DNA from 4 places in the Streptomyces sp. NPDC047971 genome. Region 2 is predicted to be linked to each of the others. Evidence: riboswitches for the same ligand, from Rfam matches in the RefSeq annotation. Region 2 holds a riboswitch; each other region holds the start of a gene.

Region 1 (7,337 bases), on a different contig from region 2:
GCCAGGTTCGGCGCGGTGGCCGTGTTCGGCAGCTGCGGCAGGTCGATCACCGAGATCCGCAGCAGCCGTCCGGCGGAGGTCACGGCGCCGACATCGCCGCGCTGCGTCGCCGGGACCACGGAGACGATCACGTCGTGCTTGGCACGCCTGCCCTCCGCGGCGGCGGGGATCTCCTCCGTCGCCGTGCGGGCCAGCAGCCCCGTCGAGGACAGCAGGACCCGGCAGGGGTCGTCCGCGACCTCCAGGGAGGCGGCGGCGACCGGCGCGCCCGCCGACTCCAGCAGGACCGTGCGCCGGTCGGTGCCGAACTTCTTGGCCACCGCGGCCAGTTCGGACGAGACCAGCTTGCGCAGCTCGTTGTCCGAGTCCAGGATCCCGGTCAGCTCGTCGATCTCGCCGTTGAGCCGGTCGCGCTCGGTCTCCAGCTCGATCCGGTCGAACTTGGTGAGCCGGCGCAGCGGGGTTTCCAGGATGTACTGCGTCTGGACCTCGCTCAGCGAGAAGCGCTCGATCAGGCGCTCCTTGGCCTGCGCCGAGTTCTCGCTGGAGCGGATGAGGCGGATGACCTCGTCGATGTCGAGCAGCGCGACGAGCAGGCCCTCGACCAGGTGCAGCCGGTCGCGCTTCTTGCCGCGCCGGAACTCGGAGCGGCGGCGCACCACGTCGAAGCGGTGGTCGAGGTAGACCTCCAGGAGCTCCTTGAGGCCCAGCGTGAGCGGCTGGCCGTCGACCAGCGCCACGTTGTTGATGCCGAAGGACTCCTCCATCGGCGTCAGCTTGTACAGCTGCTCCAGGACCGCCTCGGGCACGAAGCCGTTCTTGACCTCGATGACCAGACGCAGCCCGTGGGAACGGTCGGTGAGGTCCTTGACGTCGGCGATGCCCTGCAGCTTCTTGGATCCGACCAGATCCTTGATCTTGGAGACCACCTTCTCCGGGCCGACCGTGAAGGGCAGCTCGGTGACGACGATGCCCTTGCGGCGGGCCGTCACGGTCTCCACCGTGGTCGTGGCGCGGATCTTGAACGTGCCGCGGCCGTTCTCGTAGGCGTCCTTGATGCCGGACAGGCCGACGATCCGGCCGCCCGTCGGCAGGTCCGGGCCGGGCACGAAACGCATCAGCGCCTCAAGGTCCGCGTTCGGGTGCCTGATCAGGTGCCGGGCGGCCGCGATCACCTCGCCGAGGTTGTGCGGCGGCATGTTCGTCGCCATGCCGACGGCGATGCCGGACGCGCCGTTGACCAGCAGGTTCGGGTACGCCGCCGGGAGGGCGACGGGCTCCTGCTCCTGGCCGTCGTAGTTCGGCGCGAAGTCGACGGTGTCCTCGTCGATCGACTCGGTCATCATCAGCGCCGCGGCGGCCATCTTCGACTCGGTGTACCGCATGGCGGCCGGCGGGTCGTCGTTGCCGAGGGAGCCGAAGTTGCCGTGGCCGTCGACCAGGGGCAGCCGCATGGAGAAGGGCTGCGCCATGCGGACCATCGCGTCGTAGATCGACGCGTCGCCGTGCGGGTGCAGCTTGCCCATGACCTCGCCGACGACGCGCGCGCACTTCACATAGCCGCGGTCGGGGCGCAGGCCCATCTCGTTCATCTGGTAGACGATGCGGCGCTGCACCGGCTTCATGCCGTCCCGGGCGTCGGGCAGCGCGCGGGAGTAGATCACCGAGTACGCGTACTCGAGGAAGGAGCCCTGCATCTCGTCGACGACGTCGATGTCGAGGATCCTCTCCTCGAACGCGTCGTCCGGCGGCGGTGTCTTCGTGCTGCGGCGGGCCATCGCGGCTGCGGCTCCTTCACCAACAAGGTTGATCTGACGCGGACCATTGTGGACCGTCCCACCGACAACGCCGACCGCGACCCGGGTAGCGTCCGCCGTCAGCCGTCCGACGCGCCCCCACGACCCGGAAGAGGGACGCCTCGAACCTGCGGGAACTTCGCGAGGTGTCGGTGCGCTTGCATAGGGTGGCAGGACTTTCCATATCGCGATCGAAGGGACGTACATGCCCATGGGTCACACGGCCACGGCAGAGGCCGGCTCCGGCGGCCTGACAGCGACCGAGCACCGGCTGGCCAACGGCCTGCGGGTGGTGCTCTCCGAGGACCACCTGACCCCGGTCGCCGCGGTCTGCCTCTGGTACGACGTCGGCTCGCGCCACGAGGTCGCGGGCCGCACCGGCCTCGCCCACCTCTTCGAGCACCTGATGTTCCAGGGCTCGAAGCAGGTCCAGGGCAACGGCCACTTCGAGCTGGTGCAGGGCGCCGGCGGCTCGCTCAACGGCACGACGAGCTTCGAGCGCACCAACTACTTCGAGACCATGCCCACCCACCAGCTGGAGCTGGCGCTCTGGCTGGAGGCGGACCGCATGGGCTCGCTGCTCGCCGCACTGGACGACGAGTCCATGGAGAACCAGCGGGACGTCGTCAAGAACGAGCGCCGCCAGCGGTACGACAACGTGCCCTACGGCACGGCCTTCGAGAGGCTCACCGCCCTCGCGTACCCCGAGGGCCACCCGTACCACCACACGCCGATCGGCTCCATGGCCGACCTGGACGCGGCCACCCTCGAGGACGCGCGGGCCTTCTTCCGCACGTACTACGCGCCGAACAACGCGGTGCTCTCGGTCGTCGGCGACATCGATCCGGCGCAGACCCTGGCCTGGATCGAGAAGTACTTCGGGTCGATCCCCTCGCACGACGGCAAGCTGCCGCCGCGCGACGGCACCCTGCCGGACACGATCGGCGAGCAGCTGCGCGAGGTCGTCGAGGAGGAGGTCCCGGCCCGCGCCCTGATGGCCGCCTACCGGCTCCCGCACGACGGCACGCGCGAGTGCGACGCCGCCGACCTGGCCCTGACCGTCCTCGGCGGCGGCGAGTCCTCGCGGCTCCACAACCGCCTGGTCCGCCGCGACCGCACGGCGGTGGCGGCCGGGTTCGGCCTGCTGCGGCTGGCCGGCGCACCGTCCCTGGGCTGGCTGGACGTCAAGACGTCCGGCGGCGTCGAGGTGCCCCGGATCGAGGCCGCCGTCGACGAGGAGCTGGCCAGGTTCGCCGCCGAGGGCCCGACGCCCGAGGAGATGGAGCGCGCCCAGGCCCAGTTGGAGCGCGAGTGGCTCGACCGGCTCGGCACGGTCGCGGGCCGGGCCGACGAACTGTGCCGCTTCGCGGTCCTGTTCGGCGACCCGCAGCTCGCCCTCACGGCCGTGCACCGGGTTCTGGACGTCACCGCGGAGGAGGTGCGGGCGGTGGCCGCGGCCCGGCTGCGCCCCGACAACCGCGCGGTGCTCGTCTACGAGCCCACCGGTACCGAACAGAGCGACGGCGACGAGGAAGAGGGAGCGGACCAGTGACCGACGCTGCCGCGTCTTTGACGAGCATGACGTTCCACCCGCAGCCGGAGGCGGGCACGGCGAAGCCCTGGGCCTTCCCCGCCCCGGACCGCGGAGCGCTGGACAACGGCCTGACGGTGCTGCGCTGCCACCGCCCCGGCCAGCAGGTGGTGGCCGTCGAGATCTTCCTCGACGCCCCCCTCGACGCCGAGCCCGAGGGCTTGGACGGCGTGGCCACGATCATGGCCCGTGCCCTGTCCGAGGGCACGGACAAGCACTCGGCCGAGGAGTTCGCCGCCGAGCTGGAGCGCTGCGGCGCCACGCTCGACGCGCACGCCGACCACCCGGGCGTACGGGTCTCCCTGGAGGTCCCCGTCTCCCGGCTGCCCAAGGCGCTCGGTCTGCTCTCCGAGGCCCTGATCGCGCCCGCCTTCCTCGACAGCGAGGTCGAGCGCCTGGTGCGCAACCGGCTCGACGAGATCCCGCACGAGACCGCCAACCCGGCGCGCCGGGCGGCCAAGCAGCTCTCCAAGGAGCTGTTCCCGGCCACCTCGCGCATGTCGCGGCCGCGCCAGGGGACCGAGGAGACCGTGGAGGCGATCGACGCCACGGCCGTCCGCGCCTTCTTCGAAGCGCACATCCGGCCCTCCGCGGCCACGGCCGTCGTCGTCGGGGACCTGACCGACGTGGACCTGGACAAGGTCCTCGCCGAGTCGCTGGGCGCGTGGACGGGGGACGCGGCGGAGTCGCGGCCGGTCCCGCCGATCACGGCCGACGACACCGGCCGCGTGGTCATCGTGGACCGGCCGGGCGCCGTGCAGACCCAGCTGCTCATCGGCCGTGTCGGTGCCGACCGGCACGACCGCGTCTGGCCGGCCCAGGTCCTCGGCACGTACTGCCTCGGTGGCACCCTCACCTCCCGCCTGGACCGCGTCCTGCGTGAGGAGAAGGGCTACACCTACGGCGTCCGCGCCTTCGGCCAGGTGCTGCGCTCCGACGGCCAGGGCCACGGCGCCTCGATGCTGGCCATCAGCGGTTCCGTCGACACCCCCAACACCGGCCCGGCACTTGACGACCTGTGGAAGGTGCTGCGCACCCTCGCCGCCGAGGGTCTGACGGACGCCGAGCGGGACGTGGCCGTGCAGAACCTGGTGGGTGTGGCGCCGCTCAAGTACGAGACGGCCGCCTCCGTCGCCGCGACGCTCGCCGACCAGGTGGAGCAGCACCTTCCGGACGATTTCCAGGCGCAGTTGTACGCGCGCCTCGCCGAGACCGGCACGGTGGAGGCGACCGCGGCGGTCGTGAACGCCTTCCCGGTCGACCGTCTGGTCACCGTGCTCGTCGGTGACGCGGCGCAGATCGAGGAGCCGGTACGCGCGCTCGGAATCGGTGAAGTGACCGTGGTCACCGGCTGATCGAGGCGCCCACGCACCACTCCGAGGACCCCGTCATCCTGGTATGGCGGGGTCCTCCCCTTTGTCCGCATTGCGGGAGAGGGGGGTCGTATGCCCTGTGGCATGTCTTACAAACGAGCGTGTCTGTTTGGTGATTGAAAGACGATCCGCTTAGCGTCGGTCCGGCTGTTCGCCAGTTGAACCCGCCGCGAGCCCGTGGCATCGGACAGTCATCGCCGAGTCCCCGTCAGGCGCGAGCCTGGGGAGCCGGGGACCCACACGAAGTCCCTGGGGTGAATCGGACGCCTTCGCACCCGTGCGGAGGGGCCCGTAGGAGACCTTCCTGCTCCGAACCCGTCAGCTAACCCGGTAGGCGAGAAGGAAGGAAAGGATCAGCCACTACATGGCGTTCACCCGTGCCACCGGGAAGCATCGTGGTCCGAGCCGTCTGGCGCGCCGTGGCGCGGGCATCGCCGGCATCGCGACCATCGCCACCACCGGCGTCATCGGAACCCTCGCTTCCCCGGCACTCGCCGCCGACCCGGACGCCCCCTCGCCGGAGGACACCGGACTGACCCAGATCGTCGCGGCGGACTCCCTCGCCGTCACGATCGACGCCCAGGCCGCCGCCCAGGAGCGCGAGGCCGCCGAGGCCGTCGAACGGGCCAAGGCCGAGGCGAAGCGCAAGGCGGAGGCGAAGCGCAAGGCCGAGGCCCGCGCCAAGGAGATCCGCGAGGCCAAGGAGCGCGCCGCCCGCGAGGCGGAGCGCAAGCGCCTGAACTCCTTCCAGCTCCCCGTGGCCGGTTCGTACGTGACCACCAGCTACCAGGCCGGTGGCGCGCTCTGGTCCTCCGGCAGCCACTCCGGCGTCGACTTCCGCGCCGCCTCCGGCAGCCGGGTCGTCTCCGTCGGCTCCGGCACCGTCGTCGAGGCCGGCTGGGGCGGCGCGTACGGCAACAACATCGTCATCCGGATGAACGACGGCACGTACACCCAGTACGGTCACCTGTCGGCCATCAGTGTCTCGGTCGGTCAGGCCGTCACGCCGGGCCAGCAGATAGGTCTCTCGGGTTCCACCGGCAACTCGACCGGCCCGCACCTCCACTTCGAGGCGCGCACCACCGCCGAGTACGGCTCCGACATCAACCCGGTCGCGTACCTGCGCGCCCGCGGCGTGAACGTCTGACGCAGTCCGCGAAACAGCGTCAGAAAAGCCCCGGCTCGTCCTGAGCCGGGGCTTTTCGCTGGCCAAAAGATATCCATGTTCCCGGATCTCCTTCGGAAATTCCGCCCGGCTGCAATAGAGTCGCCGACGAACCGTTTCGCGCGGATGAAGGCGGAGGTCGAAGATGCGCGTTCCCGCGCACTCGGTATGCACGGCGATTCGGGACGACATCGTCTCCGGGGTCCTCGCATGCGGCAGCCGGCTGACCGAGGAGCAGCTGGCCCGCCGGTACGGGGTCTCGCGCGTCCCGGTCCGCGAGGCCCTGCGCACGCTGGAGTCCGAGGGCTTCGTGATCAGCCGCCGCCATGCCGGCGCCCATGTCGCCGAGCCCACCGAGCAGGAGGCGGCGGACCTGCTGGACGTACGGTCCCTCCTGGAGCCGCTCGGCGCCGCCCGCGCCGCCCAGCGCCGCACCGACGCCCATCTCAAGGTGCTGCGGGGCCTGGTCAGGCTGGGACAGGAGCGGGCCAGGCGTGGTCAGGGCGAGGATCTGCACTCGCTCGGCGGCTGGTTCCACGAGACGCTGGCGCAGGCGTCGGGCAGCCCGGCGCTCACGGCGCTGCTGACCCAGCTGCGGCACAAGATCGCCTGGATGTACGCCGTCGAACCCGCCGCCCAGCCCGTGGAGGCATGGGCCGAGCACGGTGCGATCGTCGACGCCGTGGCCCGCGGAGACGCCGAGCGGGCCCGCGCGCTGACCGCGCTGCATGCCGAGCGTTCGCTGGCGCAGCACCGGCTGAAGCGTCCGGAACGGGGTCGTGTGAGGTCTTCGCAACACGTCGTAAACACCGCGAGCGCCCGGAATTAACACGCGGGCCGTATACAAAGAATAGGAATTCTCAGGGCCTTCTTCGTGCTGCCCTTTTATGTCCTGCGGTATTCCGTGCGGGCCGACATCCGGGGCGGCGGCGAAAACAATGGAGCCGCACACGCCGTCATATCGGCGGGTGCGGCTCCATGGCAATTCGGTCAGACGGTCTCGGGAAGCTCGTCGAGCCCCTCGGCAACCAGCTTGGCCAGACGGTCCAGAGCGGCCTCGGCGCCATCGGCGTCCGAGGCGAGCACGATCTCCTCGCCGCCCTGCGCGCCCAGACCGAGCACCGCGAGCATCGACGCGGCGTTCACCGGGTTGCCCTCGGCCTTGGCGATCGTCACGGGGACGCCGGAGGCCGTGGCGGCACGGACGAAGATGGAGGCGGGGCGGGCGTGCAGGCCCTCGGCCCAGCCGACGTTGACGCGGCGCTCAGCCATGGTGTTGCCCTTCAAGTCTCAAGCGGGTTGTCTAGACCAGTCTCTCACGGTTGGCGGGATGCTCGTGGCAGACGTCCGGCCCCGGTCCCGGGGCCGCTCGTCAACCCCCACCTTGCACGGCACACAGACGCCGCGCGACC
Region 2 (7,337 bases):
CGTCCCGTACGCCCACTTCCTCCTGCCCGGCCCGGAGCGGGAGACGATCGCGTGACCGGGGGCCCGCGTCCGTACGAGAGCTACGTCTACGCCTACCCGCACAAGACCGCGTACCGGAGGCTCCCCGACCCCGCGCCCTCGCTCGCCGCTCTGTGGGCGGACGAGCCGAAGGACGCCCTCTCCCTCTACGCGCACATTCCCTTCTGCGAGGTCCGCTGCGGCTTCTGCAACCTCTTCACCCGGATCGGCGCCCCGGACGACCTGACCGGCCGCTACCTCGACGCGCTCGACCGGCAGGCGACGGCGGTACGGGAGGCGCTGGGCGACGCCGGACCCGTCCGCTTCGCCACGGCCGCGTTCGGCGGCGGCACCCCCACGTTCCTCACCGCCGGCGAGCTGGAGCGGCTCTGCGACATCGCGGAGAAGCGCATGGGCGCGGACCTGCGGAGCGTCCCGCTCTCCGTGGAGACCTCGCCCTCGACGGCGACGGCGGACCGGCTGGCGGTCCTGGCCGATCGGGGCGCCACCCGTCTGAGCATCGGGGTGCAGAGCTTCGTCGAGGCGGAGGCCCGCGCCGCCGTGCGCCCCCAGCGCCGCGCCGACGTCGAGGCCGCGCTCGGCCGCATCCGGGACACCGGCGTGCCCGTCCTCAACATCGACCTGATCTACGGCATCGACGGCCAGACCGAGGAGTCCTGGACCCGCTCCCTCGACGCCGCGCTCGCCTGGGCGCCCGAGGAGCTCTACCTCTATCCCCTCTACGTCCGCCCGCTCACCGGCCTCGGCCGGCTCTCGCCCGGCGCCGACCTGGAGTGGGACGAGCAGCGGCTGCGGCTGTACCGCCACGGCCGGGACCATCTGCTGGCCCGGGGCTACGCGCAGGAGTCGATGCGGATGTTCCGGCGCGCCGACGCCCCGCCGCAGGGCGCCGACGACTACGCCTGCCAGACCGACGGCATGATCGGCCTGGGCTGCGGGGCGCGTTCGTACACCTCCTCGCTGCACTACTCCTTCGACTACGCCGTGGACATGCGAGAGGTCCGCTCGATCATCGACGCCTACACCGGGACCGGGGACTTCACCCGCCCGGAGGTGGGCCGGTGGGTCGACGCGGACGAGGCGCGGCGCCGCCATCTGCTCCAGTCCCTCCTGCAGGCCCGGGGCATGTCCACGGCCTCGTACGAGGAGCGTTTCGGCGCTTCGCCGTTCGCGGACTTCCCGGCCGAACTGGGCCGGTTCGAGGCGCTCGGCTGGCTGGATCCCACGGCGCCGGACGGGCTGCTGCGGCTCTCGCCCGAGGGGCTGGCCCACTCGGACGCGCTCGGTCCGGCGCTGTTCTCCCCGGCCGTCCGGGCGGCGATGGCCGCCTACGAGCCGAAGTGAACAGGGGGACGGCATGGACCTGACGATCCTCTACCGGGGCCCGCTCGCCTCGTGCGACTACGACTGCCCCTACTGCCCCTTCGCCAAGCGCCGCGACAGCCGGGAGCAGCTGCGCGCCGACCGCGCCGCGCTGGAGCGCTTCTCCGCCTGGGCGGCCGCGCGGAGCGGCGACCGGCTGAGGATCCTCTTCACCCCGTGGGGCGAGGGCCTGGTCCGCTCCTGGTACCGGCGCGCGCTCACCGAGCTGTCGCACCTGCCGCACATCGAGCGGGTGGCGATCCAGACGAACCTGAGCTGCCGCACGGACTGGGTGGCGGGGGCCGACCCCGAGACCCTCGCGCTCTGGTGCACGTACCACCCGGGACAGACGCCGTACGACCGCTTCCTCGCGAAGTGCCACGAACTGGCCCGCCGGGGAACGCGTTTCAGCGTCGGGATCGTCGGCCTGCCCGAGCACCTGGAGCACGCCCGACGGCTGCGGGACGCGCTCCCGTCCGAGGTCTACCTCTGGGTGAACGCCGCCGAGGGCCGTACGTACACCGACGAGGAGGCCGGGGACTGGACCGTCCTCGACCCCCTCTTCCCGTACAGCCGCCGTCCGCACCCCTCGGCCGGTCTCCCCTGCCGGACCGGCGAGTCGGTGATCTCGGTGGACGGTGACGGGACGGTGCGCCGCTGCCACTTCGTGAAGGCCGAGCTCGGCAACCTCTACGACGGTTCGTACCGCGCGGCCCTGCGGCCCCGCGCCTGCCCCCTCGCCGTCTGCGACTGCCACATCGGCTACGTCCATCTGGAGACGCTGCCGCTGTACGACGTGTTCGCCGGCGGCGTCCTGGAACGGATCCCCGCCCCGCTCAGAGAGGCATGAGGTCCGGGCGCTTGGCCTCCACGTAGTCCCCCGAGCTCTCGCCCCGCAGCCGCCTGCCGATCCACGGCACGAGGTACTCCCTGGCCCAGTTGATGTCGTCCCGGCGCACCTCCAGCGTGCCGCGCGGCGGCAGCGGCGGCCACGGCTGGTCCGGGTCGGCGGGCACGTCGAGGCCGAGGACCTGGGCGGCGCGCAGCGCGACCCGGGTGTGCCCCTCGGGCGAGAGGTGCAGCCGGTCGTCGTCCCAAGCCCGCCTGTCCTGAACCGACTTGAGCGACCACAGGTCCAGGACCGGGCAGCCGTAGCGGTCGGCGACGGCCCGGACATGGGCCGTGTAGGTGGCGATCTTGCCCCGCAGATGGCGCAGCACGGGCACGTCGCGGGTGTCGAAGCCGGTGGTCACCATGACGGTGCCGACGGCCGACGTCAGATCGGCGACGGCGCGCTCGAAGCGCTCGGCGACGTCGTCCGGGTCGGTGCCCGGACGGATGATGTCGTTGCCCCCCGCGCAGAAGCTCACCAGGTCGGGGGCGAGCTCCTTCGCCCTGGGGACCTGCTCCTCCACGATCTGGTCGAGGAGGCGGCCGCGCACGGCCAGGTTGGCGTAGCGGAACGCGTCGTGCTCCGGCAGCTGGTCGGCGAGCAGGACCGCGAAACGGTCCGCCCAGCCGACGTACGTCCCCTCGGGTCCGGGGTCTCCGACGCCCTCGGTGAAGCTGTCGCCGATCGCCGCGTACGACCCGAATGCGTTCATGTCTCTTGATCTCGAATCGTCTCCCACGGGACCTCATCTTTCCCTTATGGGTGTGACCTACGCGACCGTAAGGAGGGGTTGACGCCGGGTGAGATACGCCACCGGTCAAGATTCCGCCAAGCCGGAATACACCGGAACGCGAAAGGGCCCGGCACAGGTGCCGGGCCCGATCGGGTGCTGGGGGTACGTCAGAGGGTGACGCCGTGCGAGCGCAGGTAGGCCAGCGGGTCGATGTCCGAGCCGTAGCTCGGTCCGGTGCGGATCTCGAAGTGCAGGTGCGGACCGGTGGAGTTGCCGGTCGAGCCGGAGAGGCCGATCTCCTGGCCGCCGGTGACGGTCTGGCCGGCGGAGACGCCCAGGGAGGAGAGGTGGGCGTACTGCGAGAAGGTGCCGTCGGCGTGCTGGATGACGACCTCGTTGCCGTACGAGCCGCTGTTGCCGGCGGAGTAGACGGTGCCCGCGCCGACGGCCTTGACCGAGGTGCCGGAGGAAGCGATGAAGTCGACACCGGTGTGGTAGCCGGAGGACCACATGGCGCCGGAGGCGCGGTACGGGGTGGAGATGCCGCCGCTGACCGGGGCGACCCAGCCGGAGGACGCGGCCTTGGCGGGGGCGGACTCCGCCGGGGTGGACGCCGGGGCCTGGGTGGGCTCGGCCGTGCCGCGGTCGGCGCTGCGCGAGGCGCGCTCGCCCGAGGACTTCTCCGCCTTCGGGGCGGCCTTGGGCGCGGGGGCCTTGGCCGTCGACTTGGCGCCGAGGGTGAGCTTCATGCCGGGCAGGATCAGCGAGGGGTTCCCGCCGACGACCTGACGGTTGTCCTCGTAGAGCTTCTTCCAGCCGCCCGCCAGGTGGTGCTCGGCGGCGATCTTCGACAGGTAGTCGCCACGCACGACGGAGTACGTCTTCGGCTTGGCGGCCTTGTCGGCGGCCGGCGCCTTCGCGGGAGCGGCGGCGACGGCGGCGACGGCCTGCTCGGGCGTCACGGTCGGGGCGCCCTTGTCGGCGGCGTGGGCCCCGGTCGCTCCGAGGAGCGGAAGGGCGACGACGGCGCCACCGGTGCCGGCGGCGACGAATCCGCGCGTGATCGGGTTGACCTTGGGACGGCGATGCTTACCCTTTGCGGGCATGGCGAATTCCTCTCCGTCGCCTGCGAGGTGAGCTGTCGGGTTCGGACTGGAGATGTCCGGCCGCGTTCTCACGCGACTTAACCCCGAGCCGTCCGGATTCGACCGGTTCGGCGTACTTACCTGGGTCCCCCGCTCCTGCCGTACGTGGATGGGTGCGGAATCCGGGCGGTGGCAGGATTCGGCGGTCCGACCGGATTGAGCGTGACCGTAGACGAGCGGGGTCGGCGCGAACAAGCCACCGTTTTTCTCCCGCATTCGGGGCCGGGACATTCGCGCCGAATTCCGGTCACCCTCCGTGGAGGGTGGAACCTCGATTCCCTTTTCCGGTACGGAGATTGCCCGGAACGATCAGGCACGGTCCGTCACCTTTATGACGCTGCTCACGCACCGAAACCCATCTCCCCTATTACCAGGGCGCGTTATACCTAAGGCCCCAATTCGGACAGAATACCCATTCCCATGCCCCGGGGGTGTGCGCGGCCGCACCCACCCGGGATGATTGCCCCAGGAACAGATCCCGATCAGCCAACCTTCAGGAGCACTCGTGACGCAGCAGCTGCCCCAGGTCCCGTCGACCGAACCCGAGCTCGCCGGGGTGCGCAACTTCCGGGACGTGGGCGGCCTGCCGACCGTGAGCGGCGGGTCGGTGCGATTCGGACGCCTCTTCCGCAGCGGACACCTCGCGCATGCCACCGAGGAGGACGCGACCTTCCTCTCCACCCTCGGGCTGCACACGATCTTCGACTTCCGCAACCAGGCGGACCGGAAGGTCGAGGGCGCGGACGTCGAGCTCCCGGGTGTGCGAAATGTGAACATACCGCTCAACGACCCGGCCGACGGCAAGGAGTTCTGGAAGCTGGTCAGCACAGGCGAGCTGGAGCAGCTCCGCGCCATCCTGGGCGACGGCAAGGCGGCCGCCCGAATGTCCGATTCGTACCGGAAGATGATTGTCGAGCGGACCGCGGAGCACAGCCGCATCCTGCATGCGATGGCCGAGGACAGCGTTCCGGCGCTGATGCACTGCGCGGCCGGCAAGGACCGCGCGGGCCTCTCGATCGCCATCTCGCTGCTCGCGGTGGGCGTCGAGCGCGAGGCGATCGAGGCCGACTACGTGAAGTCGAACGACCCGCACCGTCGCTACAAGGTGCGCCGCAGCTCCACCGCCGCGGACGCCATGTCGCCCGAGGTGATGGAGCTGCTCAGCCCGCTCTTCGACGCACGCGTCGAGTACCTGCGGGCCGCGTTCGAGACGATCGAGCAGACCTGGGGCACGGTCGAGAGCTACCTCACGGACGGCCTCGGACTCGCCCCCGAGACCCGGGCGCGCCTGCGCGAGCGGCTCGTCGTCGAGGCGTGACCCCGCCCCCTACTGGTTCTGCCCGCCGAGCGTGAAGAGCAGATAGAGGAACGCGGCGAAGAGGTGCCCCGCCACGAGATAGGCGAAGAGCCGGAGCACCAGCCCCTTGGGGAACTTCCCCTCGCCGCGTTCTTCACCGGTGACAGGTGCGGACTTCTCGGACATATCTGCCTCTTTCGAAGGGCTCAGCTCGGATGCGGCGTTCCGCCGCCGAGACACAGCTCGGCGGCGGGGCTCTGCATCAGCGTGTGGACGAAGAGCAGCTCGGCACCGCCGCGGCCGGAGGCGCCGATGCGGTGCGGGGTGAGCGAGTCGAAGTGCGCGCTGTCTCCGGGGTCCAGGACGTGCACGGTGTCGCCGAGCGCGAGGCGCACCTGCCCGTCGAGGACATGGAGCCACTCCTCTCCGGGATGGACGCGCACGATGTCGGTCCGGGTGGCGTACGGCACATGGACCCGGAGCGCCTGCATGGCACGGCCGGGCCCGCCGGCCTGGCGGTAGATCCAGCCGTCGGCCTCGACCGGCTCGGACCGGCCCGCCCGGACGACCGGATCACGCTCGGGCGGAGTCTCGCCCAGGAGCTCGGCGACCGTCGTACCGTAGATACGGGCCAGAGCGAGCAGCATGGGCAGCGAGGGCTGTCGGCGGCCCGTCTCCAGCCGGGAGAGATGGGCCGGGGAGAGTGCGGCCCGCTGGGCGGCGGCCTCCAGGGTCAGCCCGCGGCGCCGACGGAGGGCTCGCAGCTGGGGCGCGACGTCCGGCAGGACGTCGGGCGCGCCCGACGCGGCAGAGTCGGGGGACGGCTCCCCCGGAATGTGCTCCATGCCTCCATTCCGCCAGGAACTTTCCCCTGAGGCAAATTTCTTGCCCCAGAGGCAAAAGTCCGGAGCGGCTCACCGTCAGCGCTGTGCCACCGCCTGCTTGACCAGCGTCTTCCCGAAGTCCCACATCAGGCCGCCACCCCCGTGGGCGTCGTCCATCACGGCCGTGAACGCGGTGACGAAGCGGTCGACGTCCGCCTCGTCGATGACCAGCGGCGGGATCAGTTTGATCACCTCCAGGTGGTCCCCCGACACCTGCGTGAGGATCCGGTGCCGCTGGAGCAGCGGGACGACGACCATCTGGGCGAAGAGCCCCTTGCGTGCCGCCTGCAGCATCGTCCACCGGCTGCGCAGCCCGAGCGAGGACGGCCGCCCGAACTCGATCCCGATCATCAGCCCCCGCCCCCGGATCTCCTTCAACAGCTCGTAGCGCGGGACGAGCTCCCTCAGGCGCGAGGACAGCAGCTCGCCCATCCGGCGCGCGTGGGCCACCGTCCCCTCGCTCTCCATGACCGAGAGCACGGCGAGCCCGGCGGCCATGGCCTGCGCGTTCGAACCGAAGCTGGCCGAGTGGACGAGCACACGGTCCATCGAGGAGTAGACCTTCTTGAAGATCCAGTCCTTGCCCAGTGTCGCGCCGACCGGCACATAGCCGCCGGAGAGCGCCTTGGCGACGCAGACCAGGTCCGGTTCGACACCTTCCTCGTGCTGGTACGCGTAGAAGTCCCCGGTCCTGCCGAGGCCCGTCTGGACCTCGTCGGCGATCAGCAGCGCGCCGCGTGCGTGCAGCAGCTCCTGGGCGGCGCGCAGGAAGCCGGGGGGCGCCTCGTGCACCCCCTTCCCCTGGATCGGCTCGACCACGAAGGCGGCCACGTCCCCCTTGCGCAGCTCCCGCTCCAGCGCCTCCAGGTCCCCGAGCTCGATCGCCGTGTCGGGCAGCAGCGGGGCGAAGCCGTTCCGGAAGCCCTCCTCGCCGTTGACCGAGAGGGAACCGGTGGTCAGGCCGTGGAAGGCGTGGGAGCAGTAG
Region 3 (7,337 bases), on a different contig from region 2:
CAGCCGCCGACGCGGCCGGACGCCGATGTCGGCGTCCTGTTCGTCGAGGTGTCCGGCCTGCTGCCGATGTGCGGACACGGCACCATCGGGGTGGCGACCGTCCTGGTGGAGACCGGGATGGTGCCGGTGGTCGAGCCGGTCACCACCGTGCGCCTCGACACCCCGGCCGGCCTGGTGCGTGCGGAGGTACGGGTGGAGGGCGGCGTCGCGAAGGCGGTGACGCTGACCAACGTGCCGTCGTTCTGCGCCGCCCTGGACCGGGAGGTGAAGGTCCCCGGCCTCGGCACCGTCCGCTACGACCTGGCCTTCGGCGGCAACTTCTACGCCTTCGTCGATCTGGAAGCGCTCGGGCTGCCGTTCGACCGGGACCGCAAGGACGAGCTGCTCGGGGCCGGGCTCGCCATCATGGCGGCGATCGACGCCGACGACCGGCCGGTCCATCCCGTCCGGCCGGAGATCGGCGGCGTCAAGCACGTCCATCTGACCGCGCCCGGTTCCGACGCGCGCCACTCGCGTCACGCCATGGCCATCCATCCCGGCTGGTTCGACCGCTCGCCCTGCGGCACCGGAACCTCCGCGCGCATGGCGCAGCTCCACGCCCGCGGGGAGCTCCCGCTGCACCAGGACTTCGTCAACGAGTCCTTCATCGGCACCCGGTTCACCGGCCGGCTGGTCGAGGAGACCGAGGTGGGCGGAGTGCCCGCGGTGGTGCCGACCATCACGGGGCGCGCGTGGCTGACGGGCACCGCGCAGTACTTCCTCGATCCGGAGGACCCCTTCCCCGGCGGGTTCCTGCTGTGAGCTGTCACGTGCCGTGAAAACGTGAAATTGTACGGTGGTGCGGCGCCACGCCCCGGCTGCCGGACGGCGCGACAAGCGGAAGTCGGAGAACGGCACATGGGCCATCTGAAGCAGAGTCATCTGATCACCACCCGGGAGCGCCTGCGCGACCAGGTGGCCCACGCTCTGCGGGCGGCGCTGATCTCCGGCGAGCTCAAGCCCGGCGAGGTGTACTCGGCGCCGGGTCTCGCCGAGGACTTCGGGATCTCCGCGACCCCGGTACGGGAGGCCATGCTCGACCTTGCCCGCGAGGGCCTGGTCGAGCCGGTGCGCAACAAGGGTTTCCGGGTCACCGAGGTCAATGAACGCGACCTCGACCAGTACACGGACATCCGGCTGCTCATCGAGGTGCCGACCGTGGGCCGGGTGACGCTGACGGCGGACCGTGACGACCTCCGGGCGCTGCGGCCGATCGCCGAGGAGATCGTCGCGGCGGCCCGCGCCCACGACCTCATCGGCTATCTGGAGTCCGACCGCCGATTCCATCTCACGCTGCTCGGCCTCTCGGGGAACGAACGCCTGGTCGAGACGGTCGGCGACCTGCGCAAACGGTCCCGGCTCTACGGGCTGACCGCCCTGGACGAGCGGGGCGAGCTGCTGCCCTCCGCGGAGGAGCATCTGGAGCTGCTCGACTACATGCTGGCGGGTGACGCCATGGGCGCCGAGGCCTGCATGGTCCGCCATCTCAGCCACGTACGGTCCCTGTGGGCGCGGGACGAGGCCCGTGCGGCGCCGGACGCCGTGGCCCCGGCTCCGCGCCGTGCGAGCGGGTGAGGTCGAGCTCCGGGGCAAAACGGTCGATAATGGACCTCATGGCCCGTAAGGCAGAAGCTCAGCCTCATCCTCCCTCGACCCTGTCCGTCAAGGGTCGGGACATGCGTCTGCGCACGATCGGTTTCGTGGTCCTCGCGGTCGCCGCGATCTGGTTCATCGCCGCGAACACGGGATCGGTCACGATCAGACTGTGGATCCCCACCGTCACCCTGCCCCTGTGGAGCGTCCTCACGGTCACGCTCCTCGTCGGGATCGTCCTCGGCCTCTACATCGCCCGTCGCCGCGCACGGCGCTGACGGCTCCGCGCATGGGCGACACGGCACCGCGGCTGGACCGCGGCGAGGCGCTCGCCGCCACGGGCGTGGGCTGCTTCCTGTGGGTGCCGGCCACCGGACAGCTGATCCTCGACCCCGTGGGCCGTGACGCCCTCGACCTGCTCCCCGAGGAGTACCACGGGCTTGCCACCGACCTCCGCCCGAAGATCCTCCGCGACGACTGGACGCTGCTGTCGGCCCTCGGCGAGGAGCTGCGGGGCGGCCGCAGGGACGCGTACAGCGCCTACTTCCGGGTCGCGCTCCACGACGGCCGCAGCCGCTGGACGCACGTCCGGGGGAACGCCGTACGCGCGGGCTCGGAGGGACCCGCGCGGGTGGTGGGGGTGGTCCGTGACGCGAGCCTGGATCTGTCACCCTCCGCGATCCGTCCTCCGGCCGACGAGGACAACGACCACCTGCACGCCCTGGGCGAGGCGGCGATCGCCCTGGCCCGGGCGATGAGCGTGTGCGAGGTCGCCGCGGTCCTGGGCGACGAGCCGTGTCTGCGCAGGCTCGGAGTGAAGGCGATGTCACTCGCCGTGCTCGAACAGGGACGGCTCAGGCTCGTCCGTTCGGTGCTCTCCCTGGACGACGCCGAGCCGCCCCAGAAGTCCCGGCTCGCCGACTCCTGGCCGCTGAACGACGTCGTACGCTCCGCCAGGCCGCTCTTCTTCACCTCCGTGCCCGACTTCCTCGACCGCTATCCGCGGCTCGCGCCGCACCGGCACGGCTTCCACGCGACGGCGGCAGCGTTCCTGCCGCTGGTCGAGCAGGGGCAGCCGCTCGGCGCCATGGGCATGTTCTACGACGACACGACCTCGTTCTCCCTCGCGGACCACACCCTGATGACCGCATGGGCGAGGGCGGTGGCCCGCGCCCTGCACCGGGTCACCATGCTCGACCGTTCGAGGGAGATCGCCGCCGGACTGCAGAACGCCATGCTGCCCCGCAGGATCCCCGAGACCCCCGGCGCCCGCATCACCGTGCGGTACCGGACGGCGCGGGCGGGCGTCCGGGTCGGTGGGGACTGGTACGACGCGGTGACGCTGCCCGACGGCGCGGTGGGGATCGCGATCGGGGACGTGCAGGGTCATGACACCGAGGCCGCGGCCCTCATGGGGCAGCTGCGCGTGGCCATGACCGCGTACGCGGCCGAGGGCCATCCGTGCGGGTGGGTCCTGGCCAAGGCGTCGGCGTTCCTCGCCGAGCTGGCCGCCGACCGCTTCGCCACCTGCCAGTATCTGCGGATCGCTCTCGCCACCGGCGCGGTCGACGCGGCGAACGCCGGCCATCCGCTGCCGCTGCTGCGCCGCGCGGACGGCACGGTGGACCGGCTGGAGCTGTCCGTCGGGCCGCCCCTGGGGCTCCCCGCCGACTGGGATCCCACCCCGTATCCGCCGACCACGGCGCGGCTCGCTCCGGGCGAGACCCTGCTGCTGTACAGCGACGGGCTGGTCGAGCGGCCCGGCGAGGACATCGACCGCGGGCTGGCGCGGCTGGCCGCCGCGCTCTCGGGCGGCCCGTCGGATCCGGAGGAGCTCGCCGACCACCTCCTGGACACCCTCACCCCCGGACCGCACGCGGAGGACGACGCGGCGTTGCTGATGCTGCGCCGGGACGGCCCGTGACCGCCGCGACTCCGGCACCGGCCCACCTCCGACCAGCGCCGCCCATTGGTCTGCCTCGCCACCAATCATCTTCCAAGCATCAAGCGCACCTTGGAAGTTCACCGAAGAATTACCGCACGGATCTATACCTTTAGGCCGCGCTCCCCCATCCTTTCCTCGGTGTGCCGCTGGGGCACGCAGTGACGCGAGAGGCGGGGCATGACTCCCATCAGCCGCAGGGGATTCGTCGGGATCGGGGCAGGTCTCATGGCGGGCGCCGCGCTCCCCCCGGGTACGGCATCGGCCACCGCCGCGGCCGCCACCGGCACGCTCACCGACGTCAAGCACGTCGTGATCCTCATGCAGGAGAACCGCAGCTTCGACCACTACTTCGGCAGGCTCCGCGGCGTCCGCGGCTTCGGCGACAGGGCCGCGGGCAACATCCCGGGCGGCTGGGGCACCTTCAACCAGCCCAACTGGGGTGGCCGTCAGTACCCGTGGAAGCTGAGCTCCACCCCGCCCGCCGGCGGCGTCGACGGCGAGACGCTGGCCCAGTGCAACGGCGACCTGCCGCACAGCTGGACCTCCCAGCACGCGGCGTGGAACAAGGGCCGCATGGACAACTGGGTGACCGGTGTCGGCAACACCCGCACCCTCGGCTATCTCGACCGCGGCGACATCCCCTTCCACTACGCCCTCGCCGACAACTACACGATCTGCGACGCGTACTTCTGCTCGGCGCTCAGCGCCACGGGCCCGAACCGCACCTTCCTGTGGAGCGGAAGGATCGACGCCTCCAGCAAGGACGGCGGGGACGAGTCCGGGCTCACCTGGGAGACCTACGCCGAGGCGCTCCAGCGCGCCGGGGTGAGCTGGAAGGTCTACCAGAACGCGCAGGACAACTACGGCGACAACGGTCTCGCGTACTTCAAGAGGTTCACCGACGCGCGCCCCGGCGACCCGCTGTACGACCGCGGCATGGGCTCGGTCCCCAAGGTCACCGGATCGACCCCGGACGACATCGCCGCCGCGATCCGCGCCGACGTCGTCGCCGGGACGCTCCCCCAGGTCTCCTGGGTCGTGGCCAACGAGGCGTTCTCCGAGCATCCGTACGCCCCGCCCGGCGACGGCGCGCACTTCGTGGACCTCGTCTACCGGGCGCTGGCCGCGAACCCCGAGGTGTTCGACGGGACGGTCCTCTTCCTCAACTACGACGAGAACGACGGCTTCTTCGACCACGTCCCGCCGCCGGTCGCACCGCCCGGGACCCCGGGCGAGTACCTCGACGGCGTCCCGATCGGGCTCGGGTTCCGGGTTCCCATGCTCGTCATGTCCCCGTGGACCCGCGGCGGTTGGGTCAGTTCCGAGGTCTTCGACCACACCTCCGTCCTGCGGTTCATGGAGACCTGGACGGCCGCCCTCGGCACTCCCGCCGCGTGCCCGAACATCAGCGCGTGGCGGCGCAGGGTCACCGGTGACCTCACCGGGGTCTTCGACTTCGCGCACCCCGTCTTCGGCGTTCCCTCGGGGCTCCCGTCCACCGCCGAGGTGATCGGACAGTCGACCTGTGCCCCGCTGCCCAACCCGGTCCCGCAGGACAACGCCCTGCCCGCCCAGGAGGCCGGCACCCGCCCGGCGCGCGCCCTGCCCTACCAGGTGAACGGCAACCTCGACCGGTTCGAGTTCGGTGCCGCCGGCAAGATCCTGGCCTGGTTCTCGATGACCAACCAGGGCGCCCAGGCGAAGCGCGCCGCGCACTTCACGATCCATCCGCACCAGCACCGGGACACGGCGGCCTGGCAGTACACCGTCGACGCGGGCACGACGTCGACGGACTACTTCAACATCGGGCTCGGGTCGGGATCCGGCAAGTACGACATCTCGATGATGGGCCCGAACCGCTTCCTGCGCCGGTTCATCGGCGACGCCTCGAAGCCGGGCAGGGCCGTCGAGGTCGCGGCGCGGTTCGCGACCGAACCGGGCACCGGCAGGACGGCGATCTACTTCACGATGACCAACGCCTCCGCCGGGCCGGTGACCTTCACGATCCGCTCGAATGCCTACCGCTCCGACGGGCCGTGGACGTACACGGTGGCCGCGAACTCCTCCCGGGAGGACTACTTCAACGCCGTGGCGTACCACAACGGCTGGTACGACTTCACGATCCTCGCCGACGTCGACGGGACCTGGTCGCGCCGCTACACGGGCCACATCGAGACCGGCGCGGCGAGCGTCACGGGCTGACACACAGCCACACTCTCCACCCAAAAGGGGCACAAGGGTCTTTATTAACCCTTGTGCCCCTTTTCTCAACTCACCTGAATTAGCCGTAATGACCGATTTGACACTCCTGGTGAGATGAATCACGCAAAGGGCCTTCAGCGATCTTCTCGCACCTTCCGTCCCCTTACCCCTCAAGGAAGTTCAGCGCGGCGGACGCGGCGCTGAACCCTCTCTCGAATTACCCACGGACAAGACGTCTTGTTTCTGTCGACATTTCTCGCCTACGGTCACCTCGACCCGGACGGATCGCCTAATCCTGCCACCGTCCGAAAAGACCGATCATTCACCCGAAGGCAGGAGCGGGGGACCCACTATTCGCCGGTCCGGATTCTCCGGAGCGGCTCGGGGTGAAGTCGCACGTGTGCGGCCGGGCATCTCCAGCCCGAACCCGACAGCTCACCCCGCAGGCGCCGGAGAGGAATGCATCATGCCCGCACACGGTAAGCACCGGCGCCCCAAGCGACGTCCCCTGACCCGCGGTATCGCCCTCGCGAGCACGGGCGGCGCCGCACTGGCCCTGCCCCTGGTCGCCACGGCCACGGCCCACGCGGCGCCCCAGGCGGCCCCCGCGGCCACCCCCGTCGAGAAGACCGTCTTCAGCGCCCCGGTAAAGATCGCGGAATCAATTCCGGCCGCCCAGAATTCTGCTGCCAAGACCTATAAGGTCGTCCCCGGCGACTCCCTTTCGGTGATCGCGCACGAGCAGGACGTCCAGGGTGGATGGAAGGCCCTGTACCGCGCGAACCGCAGCGCCGTGGGTGACAACCCGTCACTTATCCACCCCGGTCTCGAACTCACGCTCAGCGGGAATTCCGCCACCGCTCCGAAGCAGCCCAAGCAGTCGAAGTCCTCGGCCCGTTCGGACGCCGACCGGGCCGACCGCTCGCAGCAGCGGAGCGCCGCTCCCGCCAAGGCCGCCCCCGCGAAGCCCGCCGCCGCGGCTTCGGGGAAGGCCGCCGCCGCGGCCCCCAAGGCAGCCCCGGCGAAGGCCTACGCCGACAACCTCGACGGCTGGATCCGCGAGTCGCTGGACGTCATGGCGCGCTACGGCATCCCCGGCACGTACGAGGGCATCCACCGCAACATCATGCGCGAGTCCTCGGGCAACCCGCAGGCCATCAACCTCTGGGACTCCAACGCCGTCAAGGGCACCCCGTCCAAGGGTCTCCTCCAGGTCATCGAGCCGACCTTCCTCGCGTACCACGTGCCGGGCACGTCGATGGACCTCTTCGACCCGGTCGCCAACATCACCGCGGCCTGCAACTACGCCGCGGACCGCTACGGCTCCATCGACAACGTCAACGGGGCCTACTGACCGACCCTCGCAGCGCGTCGACGCCATGCCCCGGCCCCTCACGGGCCGGGGCTTCGGCGTTCCCGTCAACCGGTGTGGGGCATTCCGCACCCATGTCGCGTTCATGGCGGGCACCATGGGCGACTGATGATCCACGCCGGGGGGCGCGGATCCCGTCCCAGGGGGGAACGACGCATGAAGAGAACGCTTGCCGTGTCCGCGGCC
Region 4 (7,337 bases), on a different contig from region 2:
CGCTGTACATCAACTCCCCCGGCGGTTCGCCCAGCGCGATGTCCGCGATCTACGACACGATGCAGGTCGTCACCTGCGAGGTCGAGACCATCTGCCTCGCCCAGGCCGTGTCCACCGCCGCCGTGCTGCTCGCGGCCGGGACGCCCGGGAAGCGGCTCGCGCTGCCCGGCGCCCGGGTCGTGCTCCAGCAGCCCACGATGGAGGAGCCGTTGCGGGGGCAGCCCAGCGATCTGGACATCCAGGCACGGGAATTGCTCCGGCTGCGCGCGATGACGGCCGGGATGCTGGCGACCCACACCGGACGGAGCCGCGAGCGGATCGACGCCGACATCGACCGGACCACGATCCTCGACGCGCCGGCCGCCACCGCGTACGGCCTGGTGGATCACGTGGTCCAGAACCGGGGGTCGTCCGGCCGCGGGGCGAGGTGAGCGCGATGGTCCCCGAGCTGCCGCCACTGCCCGCCCTGACCCGCGCCGAGGGCGAGGTCGTCGACGCCTACCTCGCCGTCGTGGACCTCCTGGGGAGGATCAATCCATCCAGGATCTCGCATACTTATGGAGCGCTACGGGCGGCACAGGCCCTGGTGGGGCGGGCCACCGCGCTGCGCGACGCCCTGACCGTGATGCATGGGCGCGGCGAGGCCGAGGTGCACGCGGAGACGTTGGCCCGCGCGCTGCGGGTGTTGGACGGGGAACGCCGTTCGGAGCGGGTCACCGTGCCCGGGACACGCGCGAGTTGACATTTCCGCGTGTCGTGTCGAGGTCCACTCGGCCCAGCACGGCCACGGAAAGCCTCCCTCGTTCGGCGTAGTCGATGAATCGACATATGTGCGGGGTGAGTTGCGCAACAGGTGTACGCATCTGGCTGAATCGGGCGTTTCTCCCCTGGTGCGGGGCTCGTCAGCCCCATCTCAGAAGATCACGAAACATGTCTGTCCACCCGAATGGATCAGTCGTGAGGAGCCTCACATAGCGTCGTTTCAACTCGGATTTCGCCCTGAAAGTGAGTCAAGATCCCTCACGACGACAAGCCCCCGCCACCACGGCGGGGCGGTCCGGGCGGACGCCGAGTCCTGCCGCCGTCCCGGATGTCTGGTCGACAGGAGTGGATCGGCAGGAGTGGAGGACCCGAGCAGTACGGGACGACCGCGCATGGGGGTCGTGCCTCGGGGTGAAGCCGCAGCCGCGGCCGGGCAACTTCGCCAGCCCGAACCCGACAGGTCATCCTTCACAGGCGGCTGACGAAGGGTTGCGCATGACTGCGCAGATTCATGTCCCGTCCCTGCTGTCCCGGGCCGGAGCCGTCTCGGCTCTCACCCTCGCCGCCGTCGGCGGCACCATGCTGGCGCCGGGCGCCACCCCCGAGGCCCAGGCCGCGACCGCGCACGCCGGCAAGGCGCTGAGCATCGCGGCGGCCAAGAAGGGATCGCCCTACCGGTACGGAGCGTCGGGACCGAGCCGGTTCGACTGCTCGGGGCTCACGCTCTACTCGTACAAGAAGGCGGGCAAGTCCCTGCCCCGTACCGCGCAGCAGCAGTACAACAAGACCCGGCACATCTCCGCCTCCAGCCGGCAGAAGGGTGACCTGGTCTTCTTCCACTCGGGTGGACGGGTGTACCACGTGGGCATCTACGCCGGTAACAACAAGATCTGGCACTCGCCCAAGAAGGGCTCCTGGGTGAAGCTCGACAGGATCTGGTCGGCCAAGATCTCCTACGGCCGGGTCCGATGAGCGGGTGACCGGCGGATCCGCACCGGCCGGAGCCCCTCCGGCCGGAGCCCCGACGGCCTGCCTCCTCGCCGGCTGAACGACGGCCTCACGGGGGGGGTGCGGTGGCGCCGCCGCACCCTCACCCGCGCACCCGCCTCAGTTCCCCGCGAGGGGAGCCGACAACAGGGTCAGCCCCAGGGCGGCCAGCGCGCCGCCCGTCACCCCCTGCACGGTCCTGGCCGTCCGCGGACGGCGCAGCCAGTGACCGAGGCGGTCCACCAGGACGGCCACCAGGGGGAACCACAGCAGAGCGAGCAGCACCACGACGGACGCCAGCAACAGTGTGCGGGGCACGACCGCGACACCGTCCGGCACGAACTGCGGCAGCAGACTCAGAAAGAGCACGGGCGCCTTCGGGTTCAGCACATTGGCGAGGAACCCCTGGCGCAGCGCGCGGCCGACCCGCGCCTCCCCCGCGGTGGCGGGCGAGGCCTCCCCCGTCGCCCGCAGCGCGCCGCGGAGGGCCTGTACGCCGAGGTGGAGGACGTACACGCCACCGGCGATCTGGAGGGCGCGGTAGAGCGCCGGCACCGCGATCAGCACGGCCGCCAGGCCTGCCACCGCGAGGGCGGTGTGCACCAGGAGCCCGCCGGCCACCCCGACCGCACTGGCCACCCCGGCCCGCCGAGAGGCGAGCGCGCTGCGTACGACGACCGTGAAGTCGGCTCCCGGCATGGCCACCATGCCCGCCGCGACCCCGATGAAGGCGATCAGCTGTCCGTCCATGACCCCAGCGTGCCCGCCGCAAGCCTTTAGTGTGTAGACACGATCTTCTGGGTCTGGCCAAAGGAATCCTTTATGCAGGATCTGGTGCGGCTCGCGGCACTGGTGGCGGTCGCCGAGGACGGCTCGATCACCCGGGCCGCCGCCCGGCTCGGGTACACCCCGCCCGCGCTCTCCCAGCAGCTCGCCAAACTGGAGCGGGAGGCCGGCGCCGCGCTGCTCGTCCGGCACCACCGGGGCGCGCGGCTGACGCCCGCCGGTGAACTGCTCGTCAGCCGAGCGCGCCGTGTCCTGGACGAGATGGAGCGGGCGCGCCACGAGCTGGCGCAGCTCAGCGGACTCTCCGGCGGCCGGCTCCGGGTCGGCACCTTCACCACCGTCGGGATCCATCTGCTCCCACCGGTGCTGAGCGCGTTCCGCCGGGCTCATCCGGACGTGGAGCTGACGGTGGCCGAATACGAGCCGCCGGGCGGGGTGGCGGCGGTGGCCGAGGGCGAGGTCGATCTGGCGATCACCCACGTCTACGAGCCCGCCGAGCCCGCGCCGCCGCCGCCCGGGGTCGCGTTGGAGCCCCTGCTGGTGGAGGAGTTGGTCCTGGTCACGGCGCCGGGCCATGTGCTGGCGGAAGGCTCCGGCCGGCTGCCGATCGCGGAGCTCGCCGGCCAGCCGTTGATCAGCAGCGCGCCGGACCATCCGTCGAGGCGAGGAGTGGAGGGCGCGCTGGCCCGGGCCGGCGTGAGCCCGTCGGTCGTGTGCCGGACGCCGGGGTACGCCCTGGTGTGCGCGCTGGTCAGCGCGGGGCTCGGGGTGGCGGTGGTGCCGGAGATGGTCGCCATGATGGCGGCGTCTCCCCTGGGCGTGCGGGCGTTGGAGCCGACGTCGTTCCGTCGGACGATCTCGGTGGCGCACCGCGGCGAGGAGTCGGGGCCGGCGGCCCGGTCGCTCCGGGCGCTGCTGCGGAGCGGCTTCGCCCGTGCGGCCCCGTGAACGCCGGCCGTCGCGGGGCCGGCGGGCGGCGCTACGTTCCGGACACGATCTTCTGCGACACGCTCTAGGTCAGGACCGCGGGGGTCCGGTTCGCTGAGGGGGTCCAGGGGAGGTTGATCCAGACGGTCTTGCCGCCCTCCCTGGTCGGGGTGACCGAGAGCCGGCCGCCCGCCTCCTTGGCCAGGAAGCGGATGATGACCATCCCCCGGCCGTTGTCCTGCTGCACCGCCGCCGGGAGTCGCTGGGGCCACCGCGGATGGCTGTCGGTGACGCCGATGTGCAGCTGCTCCTCGCGCTCCAGCCGGACGTCGACGGTGAAGGTGGGCGACTGCCCGAAGGTGTGCTGGACGGCGTTGGTGGCCAGCTCGGAGACGATCAGCCGGATCGCGTCGGCGGCGTCGCACGCCTCGGCGAGCCCCCAGCCGGTCAGGATGTCGGCGACGTATCTGCGGGCGGCGGAGACCGAGGCGGGATCGCTCGGCAGAGTGACGGTTGCTTCCTGGTGGTCTGCCATGGCGACGCTGTCCCTTTCCCACCGGGCCCGGCCCGGATTGCGCTAGGCGTCAGAGTGCCACCGATCGCCCCGCCCCGTACGGCGATCCACCAAGATCTGTGCATATGTGTCGCTCGAAGCGGTGAACTCTGCTACGGCAGACCGTATTTGGACCGGCGAACTGCTGCGGTCAGTGGACCGCGGGCGCCGTGCGCACGATCGTCTCCACCGCCCGGTCGATCTGCGCGTCCGTCAGATCCGCGCGGGCCGTCAGGCGCAGCCGTGAGATGCCGTCCGGGACCGACGGGGGCCGGAAGCAGCCCACGGCGAGGCCCAGTTCGCGACAGTCCGCCGCCCATCGCAGGGCCGCCTCGGGCGCGGGGGCTCGCACCGAGACGACGGCCGCGTCCGGGCGTACGGCGGTCAGTCCGGCCTCGGTGAGCAGCCGGTGCAGGGTGGTCGCGACGGTCCGCGCGCGCTCGGCGAGGCCGGGTTCGCGGTCGATCAGCCGCAGGCCGGCCAGGGCGGCGCCCGCGGCGGCGGGGGCGAGTCCGGTGTCGAAGATGAAGGTCCGGGCCGCGTTGACCAGGTGCTCGATCACCCGGGCGGGGCCGAGGACGGCGCCGCCCTGGCTGCCGAGCGACTTGGAGAGGGTGAGGGTGGCGACGATGTCCGCGTCGCCGGCGAGACCCGCTTCGGCCAGGGCGCCACGGCCGCCTGCGCCGAGCACGCCCAGGCCGTGGGCGTCGTCGACGACCAGTGCGGCGCCATGGGCGCGGCACGCGTCGGCGATCTCGGTGAGAGGGGCCTTGTCACCGTCCACGGAGAACACGGAGTCGGTGACGGCGAGGGCCCTGCGGCCCTCATGGGCCCGCAGGGTCTTGCGCACCGCCTCGGCGTCGGCATGCGGGACCACGGCCGTCTCGGCGCGCGCGAGCCGGCAGCCGTCGACGATCGAGGCGTGGTTGCCCGCGTCCGAGACGATCAGCGAGTCGCGGCTGCTCAGCGCGGTGAGCGCGGCGAGATTGGCGGTGTAGCCGGAGGAGAAGACGAGGGCGGCCTCGAAGCCGCAGAACTCGGCGAGTTCGTGCTCCAGACGGGTGTGCAGCCGGGTGGTGCCGGTGACGAGTCGCGAGCCGGTGGCGCCTGCGCCCCAGTGCCGTGCCGCCTCGGCCGCCGCCTCGGTGATCTCCGGCCGGCGCGTCAGCCCGAGGTAGTCGTTGCTCGCCAGGTCCAGCAGGTCCGATACGGCGGCGCGGGGCCTGAGCGTGCGGACGAGCCCCGCCCGCTCGCGGTGGCGTGCCTCGGTGTCGGTCCAGTCGAACGCGGTCCCGCGGGTGTCCTCGTCCCGGTGCATGCGGCAGATCCCTTTTGTAGGCAGCGCACAGACCCTAACCGTCCGGAGCCAAGGTCAGGATGTGGCCATGCACACACCTCAAACGGCCTCGTTTGTTCAGATCCTCCTTGGCCGCGAGGTGTGCGGTAGGCCAGGATCACCCTTTATGGACCTGCTGAACACGCTGGTGGACAAGGGGCTGCGGCGCGAGCTGCCGAGCCGTGAAGAAGCGCTCGCCGTCCTGGCGACCTCCGACGACGATCTGCTCGATGTGGTGGCCGCGGCCGGCAAGGTGCGCCGCCAGTGGTTCGGGCGTCGGGTGAAACTCAACTACTTGGTCAATCTGAAGTCCGGGCTGTGTCCGGAGGACTGCTCGTACTGCTCCCAGCGGCTCGGCTCGACGGCCGGGATCCTCAAGTACAGCTGGCTGAAGCCGGACGAGGCGTCCCAGGCCGCCGCCGCCGGTGTCGCCGGCGGTGCGAAGCGGGTCTGTCTGGTGGCGAGCGGCCGCGGGCCGACCGACCGGGACGTGGAGCGGGTCGGCAAGACCATCGAGGCGATCAAGGAGCAGAACGAGGGCGTCGAGGTCTGCGCGTGCCTCGGTCTGCTCTCGGACGGCCAGGCGGAGCGGCTGCGCGAGGCGGGCGCCGACGCCTACAACCACAACCTGAACACGTCCGAGGGGACGTACGGCGAGATCACGACCACCCACACCTACCAGGACCGGGTGGACACCGTGCAGAAGGCGCATGCCGCCGGTCTGTCGGCCTGCTCCGGGCTGATCGCGGGCATGGGCGAGAGCGACGAGGACCTGGTCGACGTCGTCTACGCGCTGCGCGACCTCGGCTCGGACTCGGTGCCGGTGAACTTCCTCATCCCGTTCGAGGGCACTCCGCTGGCGAAGGAGTGGAACCTCACTCCGCAGCGTTGCCTGCGGATCCTGGCGATGGTGCGGTTCGTCTGCCCGGACGTGGAGGTCCGGATCGCGGGTGGACGCGAGGTGCACCTGCGCTCGATGCAGCCGCTCGCGCTGAACATCGCCAACTCGATCTTCCTCGGCGACTATCTGACGAGCGAGGGCCAGGCCGGTCAGGCGGACCTCGACATGATCGCGGACGCGGGCTTCGAGGTGGAGGGCATGGGCACGACCACGCTGCCCCGGCACCGCGCCGACGCTTCGGCCGCCGCCGCCGCCGCGGCCGGCGGGTGCGGCTCCGCGGCCTCGGCCGGCTGCGGTTCGGCGGCCGACGCGGGAGCGGGCTGCGGTTCGCACGCCGAGGCGGGCTCCGGCTGCGGGCCGTGCGGTGGCCACGCTCCGCAGGCCGACGCCCCCGAGGCCGAGCCGGCCGAGGCGTCCGGAGCCCGTACGGACCTGGTGGCGGTGCGCCGCCGCGGGGCCGGGACGGAGCTCGCGCCGAATGCGTAACGAGGAACTGCTCGCCCTGGACCGGGCGCACGTCTGGCACCCGTACGCCCCCATGCCGGGCCGTACGGATCCGCTGGTCGTCGCGTCCGCGTCCGGGGTGCGGCTCCGCCTCGCCGAACCGGTGCACGGTCAGGACGAGTTGATCGACGGCATGTCCTCGTGGTGGTCCGCGATCCACGGCTACAACCACCCCGTGCTCAACGAGGCGGCGCACGGCCAGCTGGACCGGATGAGCCACGTCATGTTCGGCGGGCTCACCCACGAGCCGGCCGTCCGGCTCGCCACCCGTCTGGTGGAGATCACCCCCGCACCGCTCCAGCACGTCTTCCTCAGCGACTCGGGCTCGGTCTCCGTCGAGGTCGCGGCCAAGATGTGCCTGCAGTACTGGCGCTCCGTCGGCAAGCCCGGCAAGCAGCGGCTGCTGACCTGGCGTGGCGGCTACCACGGCGACACCTGGCAGCCGATGTCGCTGTGCGACCCCGAGGGCGGGATGCACCAGCTGTGGTCGGGCGTGCTCCAGGAGCAGGTCTTCGTGGACGCGCCGCCCACCGCCTACGAGGAGTCGTACGCCGAGATGCTGCGGGAGCGGATCGCGCTCC

What was found. Region 2 has a riboswitch for cyclic di-AMP ahead of AB0D99_RS01695 (LysM peptidoglycan-binding domain-containing M23 family metallopeptidase). Riboswitches for the same ligand answer to the same signal wherever they lie in the genome.
Region 1: another riboswitch for cyclic di-AMP. It lies ahead of AB0D99_RS13515 (M23 family metallopeptidase); the one in region 2 lies ahead of AB0D99_RS01695 (LysM peptidoglycan-binding domain-containing M23 family metallopeptidase).
Region 3: another riboswitch for cyclic di-AMP. It lies ahead of AB0D99_RS02690 (LysM peptidoglycan-binding domain-containing protein); the one in region 2 lies ahead of AB0D99_RS01695 (LysM peptidoglycan-binding domain-containing M23 family metallopeptidase).
Region 4: another riboswitch for cyclic di-AMP. It lies ahead of AB0D99_RS05275 (C40 family peptidase); the one in region 2 lies ahead of AB0D99_RS01695 (LysM peptidoglycan-binding domain-containing M23 family metallopeptidase).

What each region holds. Positions count from the first base shown of each region.
Region 1 is NZ_JBEZNW010000011.1:69,323-76,659, forward strand. It holds gene AB0D99_RS13500 (DNA topoisomerase IV subunit A) at 1-1,778, opposite strand, end outside; gene AB0D99_RS13505 (pitrilysin family protein) at 2,002-3,348, shown strand; gene AB0D99_RS13510 (pitrilysin family protein) at 3,345-4,742, shown strand; cyclic di-AMP (ydaO/yuaA leader) riboswitch at 4,946-5,112, shown strand; gene AB0D99_RS13515 (M23 family metallopeptidase) at 5,125-5,907, shown strand; gene AB0D99_RS13520 (GntR family transcriptional regulator) at 6,071-6,754, shown strand; gene AB0D99_RS13525 (HPr family phosphocarrier protein) at 6,916-7,197, opposite strand.
Region 2 is NZ_JBEZNW010000001.1:391,087-398,423, forward strand. It holds gene AB0D99_RS01675 (STM4013/SEN3800 family hydrolase) at 1-55, shown strand, start outside; gene AB0D99_RS01680 (STM4012 family radical SAM protein) at 52-1,383, shown strand; gene AB0D99_RS01685 (STM4011 family radical SAM protein) at 1,397-2,251, shown strand; gene AB0D99_RS01690 (SGNH/GDSL hydrolase family protein) at 2,238-3,005, opposite strand; gene AB0D99_RS01695 (LysM peptidoglycan-binding domain-containing M23 family metallopeptidase) at 3,194-4,132, opposite strand; cyclic di-AMP (ydaO/yuaA leader) riboswitch at 4,137-4,326, opposite strand; gene AB0D99_RS01700 (tyrosine-protein phosphatase) at 4,677-5,489, shown strand; gene AB0D99_RS01705 (DUF6126 family protein) at 5,499-5,654, opposite strand; gene AB0D99_RS01710 (XRE family transcriptional regulator) at 5,675-6,313, opposite strand; gene AB0D99_RS01715 (aspartate aminotransferase family protein) at 6,389-7,337, opposite strand, start outside.
Region 3 is NZ_JBEZNW010000002.1:14,499-21,835, forward strand. It holds gene AB0D99_RS02665 (proline racemase family protein) at 1-801, shown strand, start outside; gene AB0D99_RS02670 (GntR family transcriptional regulator) at 898-1,614, shown strand; gene AB0D99_RS02675 (LapA family protein) at 1,716-1,910, shown strand; gene AB0D99_RS02680 (SpoIIE family protein phosphatase) at 1,922-3,556, shown strand; gene AB0D99_RS02685 (phosphocholine-specific phospholipase C) at 3,755-5,779, shown strand; cyclic di-AMP (ydaO/yuaA leader) riboswitch at 6,082-6,241, shown strand; gene AB0D99_RS02690 (LysM peptidoglycan-binding domain-containing protein) at 6,246-7,133, shown strand; gene AB0D99_RS02695 (hypothetical protein) at 7,308-7,337, shown strand, end outside.
Region 4 is NZ_JBEZNW010000003.1:258,337-265,673, forward strand. It holds gene AB0D99_RS05265 (ATP-dependent Clp protease proteolytic subunit) at 1-431, shown strand, start outside; gene AB0D99_RS05270 (hypothetical protein) at 437-742, shown strand; cyclic di-AMP (ydaO/yuaA leader) riboswitch at 1,057-1,254, shown strand; gene AB0D99_RS05275 (C40 family peptidase) at 1,258-1,734, shown strand; gene AB0D99_RS05280 (LysE family translocator) at 1,870-2,499, opposite strand; gene AB0D99_RS05285 (LysR family transcriptional regulator) at 2,572-3,483, shown strand; gene AB0D99_RS05290 (ATP-binding protein) at 3,548-3,997, opposite strand; gene AB0D99_RS05295 (8-amino-7-oxononanoate synthase) at 4,167-5,333, opposite strand; gene bioB (biotin synthase BioB) at 5,479-6,738, shown strand; gene AB0D99_RS05305 (adenosylmethionine--8-amino-7-oxononanoate transaminase) at 6,731-7,337, shown strand, end outside.